Regions from separate parts of the Iodobacter sp. CM08 genome, predicted to be linked through region 2. Evidence: predicted binding sites of a transcription regulator. Region 2 holds the regulator's gene; each other region holds the start of a gene.
What was found. The regulator HrcA, encoded in region 2, represses chaperone genes, less so after heat shock. The targets are predictions, from matches to a motif close to ATTAGCACTCGNNNNNNNCGAGTGCTAAT.
Positions count from the first base shown of each region.

Region 1: groES (co-chaperone GroES) is a predicted target of HrcA. The motif match lies at 1,504-1,532, and genes of this name have one in related genera.
Region 3: rpoH (RNA polymerase sigma factor RpoH) is a predicted target of HrcA. The motif match lies at 1,397-1,425, and genes of this name have one in related genera.

Region 1 is NZ_JAWQUO010000040.1:2,995-6,277, forward strand. Features, by position in the region: gene groL (chaperonin GroEL) at 1-1,097, opposite strand, end outside; gene groES (co-chaperone GroES) at 1,164-1,454, opposite strand; gene R6242_RS18415 (rhodanese-like domain-containing protein) at 2,098-2,550, shown strand; gene R6242_RS18420 (heme ABC transporter ATP-binding protein) at 2,768-3,283, opposite strand, start outside.
Region 2 is NZ_JAWQUO010000022.1:4,026-7,308, forward strand. Features, by position in the region: gene mltB (lytic murein transglycosylase B) at 305-1,333, opposite strand; gene hrcA (heat-inducible transcriptional repressor HrcA) at 1,380-2,393, opposite strand; gene R6242_RS13615 (NAD kinase) at 2,541-3,283, shown strand, end outside.
Region 3 is NZ_JAWQUO010000001.1:19,990-23,272, reverse strand. Features, by position in the region: gene ftsE (cell division ATP-binding protein FtsE) at 1-363, shown strand, start outside; gene ftsX (permease-like cell division protein FtsX) at 370-1,272, shown strand; gene rpoH (RNA polymerase sigma factor RpoH) at 1,460-2,311, shown strand; gene msrP (protein-methionine-sulfoxide reductase catalytic subunit MsrP) at 2,526-3,283, opposite strand, start outside.

The DNA of each region.
Region 1 (3,283 bases), on a different contig from region 2:
TGCAGTTTTTCACGGTCGTAATCGCTGCTTGCATCTTCGATTTGCTTACGGATCAGGCCAACGCGTGTTTTGATGGCTTCTTCATTACCCGCGCCATCGATGATGATGGTGTTTTCTTTAGATACTTCGATACGCTTAGCCGAGCCCAGTTCAGCCAGAGTGGCTTTTTCTAGAGTCAGGCCTACTTCTTCAGCGATCACAGTACCGCCAGTCAGGGTAGCAATGTCTTCCAACATGGCTTTACGACGATCGCCAAAGCCTGGAGCCTTAACCGCTACAGTCTTCAGAATACCGCGGATGTTGTTTACCACCAGAGTAGCCAGCGCTTCGCCGTCTACATCTTCAGCAATAATCAACAGTGGGCGGCCAGCCTTAGCCACTTGTTCTAGTACCGGCAGCAGGTCACGGATGTTGCTGATTTTCTTGTCGAAAAGCAGCACAAACGGATTGTCCAGCAGGGCAATTTGTTTTTCTGGGTTGTTGATAAAGTACGGTGAGAGGTAGCCGCGATCAAACTGCATCCCTTCAACTACATCCAACTCATCTTCAAGGCCAGTACCGTCTTCAACGGTAATCACGCCTTCTTTACCTACTTTTTCCATCGCAGCAGCGATTTTTTCGCCGATGATTTCGTCGCTGTTAGCAGAGATAGAGCCAACTTGAGCGATTTCTTTAGTGGTAGAGCAAGGCTTAGCAATGTTTTTCAGCTCAGCTACCAAGGCAATCACAGCCTTGTCGATACCGCGCTTCAAGTCCATTGGGTTCATACCGGCAGCAACGTATTTCATGCCTTCTTGTACGATGGCTTGTGCCAGTACAGTAGCGGTGGTGGTACCGTCACCGGCGATGTCAGAAGTCTTAGATGCAACTTCCTTCACCATTTGCGCGCCCATGTTTTCGAAGCGGTCTTTTAATTCGATTTCTTTGGCGACAGATACACCGTCTTTGGTGATGGTAGGCGCGCCATAGCTGCGTTCTAGCACCACGTTACGGCCCTTAGGGCCCAGCGTTACTTTAACTGCATCGGCCAGGATGTTTACACCGGCTACCATGCGAGCGCGTGCTGAATCGCCAAATTTAACTTCTTTTGCTGCCATGTTGTTATAACTCCATTATGTGTGTAGGGCGGGTGTAACCCGCGCATAGCAATGACGAGAGAAGGCTTAGCCTTCGATCACGCCCATGATGTCTTCTTCACGCATTACTAGCAGTTCGTCGCCATCTACTTTCACGGTTTGGCCGCTGTACTTACCAAAAATAACCTTGTCGCCAGCTTTAACAGCCATTGGGCGTACTGAGCCGTTTTCTAAAATCTTACCGTTACCGACGGCAACTACTTCGCCCATATCCGGCTTTTCAGCAGCGTTACCTGGCAACACGATGCCAGATGCAGTTTTTTCTTCAGCTTCAACGCGTTTGATTACTACACGGTCATGCAAAGGACGAATTTTCATAGTGTTCACTCTCCAGATAAAAAGTGGCATTCATTAACTACAGAACGCTGTTAGCACTCAAGGCTAACGAGTGCTAAATAGTGTGGGCGCAACAAGGGCTTTTCAAGTGGGGAATGGGGATATTTTTAAAGTAAATTGGCGGGTGTGTACCTTTATTGCATTCAAGGTAGCGCAGTTTGCACGGTAAATCGCCACCGTTTAGCCTTGGGCTACAGTGCTAAATCATATAGGGGCAGGCGCTAAGCGCACGGCAATGCGGCTTCAAGGTAAGATGTTAAAGATGCCTTGATGAGCAGGATAGCTCAGCAAAAATCATTGCAAATTTTAAATGCATCAACAGACACTCGCTGCATATGTAGGCCAATATCCTGTAGGGGCGCTGCTTGCTGCGCCCTGTTCAGCGAGGGCGCAGCAAGCAGCGCCCCTACGTAAATCAAATCGTTCGTGGGGAGACCGCCCCAAAATCAACGTGCCGAAGGCACTTAAAAATTGATCGATGCGTAACATCAGTTACCCATCGCAAGTGTTGCAACATTGTAGAGGGAGCAGGCCGCGTTTTTTCCTACATTGCTCACGGGCTTTACCCGTTCCACGAATGGTATCTTGCTGTATTGGGCACTTATTAATTAAACGGAGACATGTAATGAGCGACGCTACAACTATTTTGCAACAAGCCCACGTTAGGGCGGAATCATCCCATTTGGCATATCAAGGGGCGCTGACACCCGCCGAGGCTGCGGTTTTATTGGCGGCATTGCCAAACGTAAAGCTGGTGGATGTACGCACTCACGCAGAATGGCAGTTTGTAGGGTTTGTGCCTGAATCAGAAATGATTGAATGGAAAACCTACCCAAAAATGGAAACCAACCCTCACTTTTTGGCAAGCTTGCAGGCTGCGGTTGATCCAGATGCCGTGGTGATGTTTTTGTGCCGCACTGGTGCCAGATCTCATGACGCAGCGGCTTTGGCCAGCGCTAATGGCTATAGCCAAGCATTTAATATCTTGGAAGGCTTTGAGGGCGATAAAAACACCGCAGGCCAACGTGGCCAAGTTAATGGCTGGAAAGCGGCCGGTTTGCCTTGGACTCAAGGATAAATCTAGTCTTGATTAGTGGGATAGTTCAGCAAAAATCATTTCAAACAATTAAAGGCAAGAAAATCGTTATCCCCGAGTGTTGTTATCGGAGATCCATAGGTTTTAAGTGCTGCAGAGCTGGATTCCCGCCTTCGCGGGAATGACGATTCAATCCGTTGGGCAGCAAGAATGGCCTAACCCACCTTACGATCACCTTGTTCTTCTATAGGCATTATTTCTACCCTTCAAACAATACCAAACACCGCTCTGCATTCTGTGGGTGGGGGATGACGGTGGAGGTGATGCCATAGGTGGTGGCGAGTAGCTCGGGGGTGAGCACTTGCTGCGGTGTGCCGTAAGCCACTTGGCTGCCGTTTTTTAGCAGCAGCAGGTGGCTGCACCAGCGAGCGGCAAGGTTTACATCGTGTAATACCACCGCTACTGCAATATTTTCTTCATGGGCAATGCGGCTCACCACGGCGAGTAAATCGTGCTGGTGGCGCGGGTCTAGGCTGGCGGTAGGCTCGTCCAGCAGCAGATAGCGCGGCTGATCTGGGTTGGCAAGGATTTGTAGCAAGACACGGGCAAATTGCACGCGCTGCTGCTCGCCACCCGATAGCTGTGGGTAGCGGCGCTTGGCCAAATGGCTGATATCCGCTAGCTGCAAAACGCGCTGGCTTAGCTTGGCGACTTGCTGTGGTGATAATTCGGCAAAGGGATAAGCCCCCATTGCGATCACTTCTGTTACGCCCAA
Region 2 (3,283 bases):
GGATGGTTTTTTAGCGTGGATTACGGTGAAATTTACCTGCTTGATTTAAATAACTGATGTTATGCAGTATTCATTTTTTAGTGCCTTCGGCACGTTGATTTTGCTGCGCTCTCCCCGCTGAATCGGATGCGTGCTTCAAGGTGGGGTAAGCCAATCCTATCAACTTAAGCAATATGCCATTCGTAGGGCGGGTGCAACCCGCGAGTCATGCTAAAAAAACGCGGGTTTCACCCGCCCTACGATGTTTCCTTGCAATAGATAGATAACATCAGTTAAATAATGTTGTTAAAGCAGAGTATTGCCCCTACCATTTTTTCTTGGCTGGCTTGCCTGTGGTTTTAGCTGGCCTTAAATCATCACCTTCTTGATAGCTTTTTAAAATGCTTTCAGAAAGCTGCAGCACGGCCGTCGCGTAGAGCGTGCTTTTGTTGTAGCGGGTAATCACATAAAAATTATTAAAGCCTAAAAAGTGGCTGGTAAAACCTGGCTCGGTTTCTAGCGAGAACAGTACGGCTTTTTCTGCCGTATCCAGCTCGTTGATCGGCACGACGCCTTTTTGCATGAGCTCGCCCACGCTGTAATGCAGATTAAATTTATCAGCGAAAACATCACTTAAATCAGCGTTGATGTTGACTGCGGTGTAGGCGGTTTTACCCTGCTGCCAACCATGCTCTTTTAAATAGTGGGCGACGCTGGCGATGGCGTCATTAGGGTGGTTCCAGATATCGCGGTGGCCGTTTTGGTCGTAATCCACGGCGTATTGTCGAAACGATGAGGGCATAAATTGCGGCCAGCCCATGGCCCCTGCGTAAGAGCCTTTAAAGCTGAGTGGGTCTTCGTTTTCTTCACGTGCTAATAGTAAGAATTCGGTGAGCTCTTTTTGAAAGAATTCAGCTCGGCGTGGGTAATCAAAGGCAATGGTGGTGAGTACGTCTAAAATATGAAAGCTGCCGGTGTTTTTACCATAATTAGTTTCTGCGCCCAAAATCGCTACGATGACTTCTGGCTCTACCCCGTAGCGCTCGCTGATTTCTTTGATGGCAATGGCGTGTTCACGCCAGAATTTAGCCCCCGCCAAGCTGCGCGCTGGGTTTACAAAGTTCACCCGAAAGGTATACCAAGGTCTAGCGGTAGAAGGGCGATCTAAAATATCTAAAACATTGCTTTTGGGCGTGGCGCGGCTCAGCGTTTGTACTAGCTCTTCTTCGCTAAATTGGTAAGCGGCTGCGGTGGCTTTGATATAGGCCTGCACATCTTCACGGGCAACGAGGGCTTCATCGGCGTGGGCGAAACCCATCAGGCTAACTAATAACAGGGGAAGAAATTTACGCATTGTTTTCACTTACATAATGTGTGGAAGGGTGGGCTATGCTGTGCCCCTATTGGGAGAGCGCCGTAGAAAGTAATTGTGCAGTGATATCTACAATCGGAATCACGCGCTGATAATCCATTCTGCTTGGGCCTATCACACCCAGTGTGCCAACAATTTCGCCGTTGACGCGATAGGGCGCAGTAATTACTGAGCATTCATCTAGGGGAGCCAAGCCAGATTCATCGCCGATATAAATTTTAACGCCATCCGCGTGATTGCCTAGATCTAACAACTGCAGTAGCGCCGTTTTTTGCTCGAATAGCGCAAACAGCTGGCGCATTCTGATGACATTTGAGGATAAATCACCAAAGCCTAAGAGCTGGTGCTCGCCTGCAATCACCATGGAATCACTATGTTGTGCCAAAGAAGCGCCAACAGCTACGGCGGCATTCATCAGGCCGACAATATCGCTTTTAAGCCGAACTAACTCGTTTTGTACTAGATGAGTGAGTGCCGAAAGGGTTTTGCCTGAGCAATATTCATTCAAAACATTGGCAGCTTCAATCAGCTCGCTGGCGCTAAACAGCCGCTCGGTTTGTAAAATACGGTTTTGTACATCGCCATCGCTGGTGACTAAAATCAGCAGCACACGACGCTCTGATAGCTGCATAAATTCGATTTGCTTGAGCAAAATATCGTGGCGCTTAGGGCTTTGTACCATGCCGGCAAATTGGGTGAGCTGCGATAAAATCTGCGATGCAGCCGCCACGCTGCGCTGAGGGCTATCGATGGGGAGCTGCTCGGTGAGTTCGGTAATAGTGGGTTGATCTAAAGCTTGTACTGTAAGCAATGAATCAACAAATACACGGTAAGCTAGCGCGGTAGGAACTCGGCCTGCCGAGGTATGTGGGCTGGCAACAAAGCCCAGCGCTTCTAAATCAACCATAGTATTGCGAATGGTTGCCGAGCTAATATCTAGCCCAGAAAAGTGCTGCAGCGCTTTAGAGCCAATAGGTTGCCCGTCGGCAATGTAGCGCTCGACGAGGGTTTTAAGTAGAATTTGAGAACGATCGTTCAGCATATTGGCTAATGGCGCTAGAGTTTATGGCGAATCTTACTTTGTTTTACAAGGACTTTTGCATCCAAGCAAGATGTGCTGTGTTGTTTTAGTGAGTTTAAAGCAAAGCGCGCGGGTGTTTTTTTATTAAATTTCGGGTCTAATAAGCTTATGCATAGTCTACTGTTCAAAACCATTGCCGTGGTTGGCCGTACGGGCACACCGACCTTAGACGAGCCGATTCGCCGTCTTGCCGCACTACTGGCTCGCGCAGGCGTCAAGGTTTTCTTAGATCAAGCCACTGCGGATGAGCATGGTATCACCGAACATCAGACGGTTAGCCGCGATAATATCGGCAAAGTGGCTGATCTGGTGATTGTGCTGGGTGGTGATGGCACGATGCTAGGCGTTGCTCGCTTATTGGCTCCTTACCGCATCCCCCTTGTAGGTATCAATCAAGGCCGTTTGGGCTTTATGACTGATATTTCGGTGGATGAGATGGACGAGCTGGTGATTGCAATGCTGTACGGTGAGTTTATCCCCGAAGAGCGCATCCTGCTTGAAACCACCGTAGTGCGTGATGGCCATGAAATCGATAACGCACTGGCGTTTAATGACGTGGTGTTTAGCCGTGGTAATACCGGCGCCATGATCGAGTTCGAAATCTTTATCGATGGGCGCTTTGTCTATAGCCAGCGCTCGGATGGCCTGATTGTTTCTACGCCTACCGGCTCCACGGCCTATGCGCTGGCCTCGGGTGGGCCGATTTTGCATCCAAGCTTACCTGCTATTGCGCTTGTGCCCATCTGCCCACAATCTTTATCTAATCGCCCGATTGTGGTGAATGATACCTGTGCGGTGGAGTTCTTACTGACGCGCTCGCAAGATGCACGGGTTTATTTTGATAATCAATC
Region 3 (3,283 bases), on a different contig from region 2:
GATAACGTCAGCCTGCCGCTCGACATTATTGGCTTTAATCATAAAGAAGGCCGCCGCCGCGTTTTGGCCGCGCTCGATAAAGTAGGCCTCACCGGCAAGGAAAAGCTCAATCCCGTTTCGCTATCGGGCGGCGAGCAGCAGCGATTATGCATCGCCCGTGCCGTGGTGCATCGCCCCGCCATTTTACTGGCCGATGAGCCAACCGCTAATTTGGATAGAGATTACGCCCATGATATTTTGGAGCTGTTTAAATCCTTTCACCAAGTGGGTGTCACCATTGTGATCTCCGCACACGATGAAACCCTGATGGCAGATTATGGCCGCCGGATTTTACGTTTGAAAAACGGTCAATTTTCTGCCTGAGGCGATATGAAACACTGGTTAAGACTTCATGGCCAATCACTGGCCCGCACCTTAGGCGCATTAGTTCGCCATCCTTTTTCAAGCGCGCTTAATCTGCTGGTGATTGGTATCACCGCCGCGTTGCCTTTAGCGCTTTGGCTGCTTATTAACAGCGTTTCTAGCGTAGTGAGCCAAATTCATATTGAGCCGCAAATTTCGATCTTTATGCGCGATTCCGCCACTAAAGAAGACCTGAGCACGCTCGCCGAGCAGCTAAAAAAAGACCCGCGCATCGCCAGCAGCCGGTTTATCGCCAAGGACGAAGCACTCAAAGAAATGCAGGCATCCTCTGGTGCCGCCAATTTATTAGCGGGCTTAAGCGAAAACCCACTCCCCGATGCTTTTATTTTAAGCAGCAAAGAGGGCCAAGCCGCTAACCTAGAAGCCTTGCAAAAAGACTTACTAAGCCGGCCTGGCGTGGACGAAGTTCAGCTTGATTCGGCGTGGGCGCATCGTTTAGAAAGGCTACTCGCCTTAGGCCAAACGCTATTTGAAGTGATTGCGGTTTTGCTGGCCACGGCCCTGACGCTGATTACCGGCAACGCCATTCGTATGCAAATCTTGACGCGCAAGGAAGAAATTGAGGTTGCGCGGCTGATTGGTGCAACGGATGCCTTTATCCGTCGACCATTTATCTACTTTGCCATGGTGCAAGGTTTACTCGGCGGCTTGTTTGCTTGCGCCATCGTGGCGGGTATTTTGTCGCACCTCAACCCTGCCGTGCTTGATTTAGCCAACGCGTATGGGCAAAAATTTAGCTTATTGTCACCAGACTTTAGTACAGTCGTCATAGTATGTGGCCTATGCACCCTGCTTACTTTTATCGGAGCATGGCTTGCGGTATGGCGACATTTGCGGCAATTTACCTAAAAAAATACAAGGCACAGCACTGGGCTATTAATTTACGCTATGGTCCAGATAGGAAAAATTGCCGTGCCTCACCGCCCCATAATGTGATTGAATCAACTGACTGAATAAATGAACTTCGTCATATTTTGGCACTCTCACGATACGAGTGCTAGAATCAACGAGTGTTTTTGCAAGGAGAGATTTAAACATGGCAGCTGCACTTACACTTCCCGTTCTATCTGGCGGCGACAGCATCGAGAGTTATATCCAGCGTGTAAATACGGTGCCTATGCTCTCACAGGAAGAGGAAATTAGCCTTGCTGAGCGCTTTCGCCAGGAGAATGATCTGGAGGCAGCCAAGCAGTTGGTAATGTCCCACCTGCGGGTCGTAGTATCGATTGCGCGCGGCTATTCTGGCTATGGCCTGCCACAGGCAGATCTTATCCAGGAAGGCAATATCGGCTTAATGAAAGCCGTAAAACGTTTTGAACCAGGCCGTGGCGTACGCTTGTTTTCCTTTGCCGTGCATTGGATTAAAGCTGAAATCCACGAATATGTGCTGCGTAACTGGCGCTTGGTGCGGGTTGCCACCACCAAGGCTCAACGCAAATTATTCTTTAATCTGCGCTCCATGAAGCCAGGCTTTGCCGCACTCACTACCTCAGAAGCGCAAAAAATCGCTGATGATTTAGGGGTAAAACGCGAAGAAGTGCTAGAAATGGAAACGCGGATGAGCGGCCAAGATATCTCGCTGATCTCGGACGATAACGATGACGAAGGCTACGCGCCCATTGATTGGCTTGCCGATCACGACAGCGCACCAGACGCCACTCTCGCCCGCCGCGCTACCGATAAGCTGCATACAAGCGGCCTGCAAATGGCACTGGCCAGCTTAGACGAGCGCAGCCGCCGGATTGTAGAAACACGCTGGCTGGCCGACGAAGGCTCGTCCTTAACACTGCATGACTTAGCTGCAGAATTTAATGTCTCAGCAGAGCGCATCCGCCAGATCGAGGCCAAAGCCCTCAGCAAAATGAAGCAGGCATTGTTGCCAGCATAAAAAAACGGAGCCAACGGCTCCGTTTTTTTATGCCTTCATATGTTGGAATAAAACATAAAACCCAGATATTGAACCACAGAGATCACAGAGGACACGGAGTTACACGGAGGAAAACCAGAAAAGGAGGTTGTACTGCATTTCAGTTCTTCTCCGTGGCTCTCCGTGTTCTCCTTTTCCTCCGTGGTTCAAGATTTGGGTTTAAATTTTTAACCTTTCAAAACAACTTCTTCAAATCCATTCCCTTGTACATTCCCGCTACTTGGTCGCCGTAGCCATTAAACATTAAAGTTTTGCGTTTAAAGAATTCGCCAATTCGCCGCTCGGTGGCTTGGCTCCAGCGTGGGTGGTCTACTTCTGGGTTTACATTGGAATAAAAGCCATATTCATTTGGCCCCGCTTTATTCCATGAGGTTTGTGGTTGTTTTTCAGTCAAGCGGATTTTTACAATGGACTTAGCGCTTTTAAAGCCATATTTCCACGGCACCACCACGCGAATTGGCGCGCCATTTTGATTGGGCAATACTTTGCCATATAAGCCCACCGCCATAATGGTTAATGGATGCATCGCTTCATCCATCCGCAAGCCTTCGGTATAAGGCCAATCCAACACAGATCGTTGCACGCCTGGCATCTGCTCTTTATCCGCTAGCGAGATAAACTCAACATATTTAGCTTTAGAAGTGGGGCTCACCCTCTTAAGTAACTCCGAAAGTGGGAAACCCACCCATGGAATCACCATCGACCAGCCCTCTACACAGCGCAAGCGGTAAATTCGCTCTTCCAACGGCGCTACTTTTAAAAGCTCATCCATCGAAAAAGTGTGAGGCTTATCACACTCACCTTCAATCACGATATTCCATGGCCGTGTTTTTAGCTTGCCCGCAGTTTGGGCGGGATCATCCTTACCCGTACCAAACTCATAGAAATTATTGTATTGAGTGATTTGCTCAAAGCTGTTTTTATCGTCTTTAA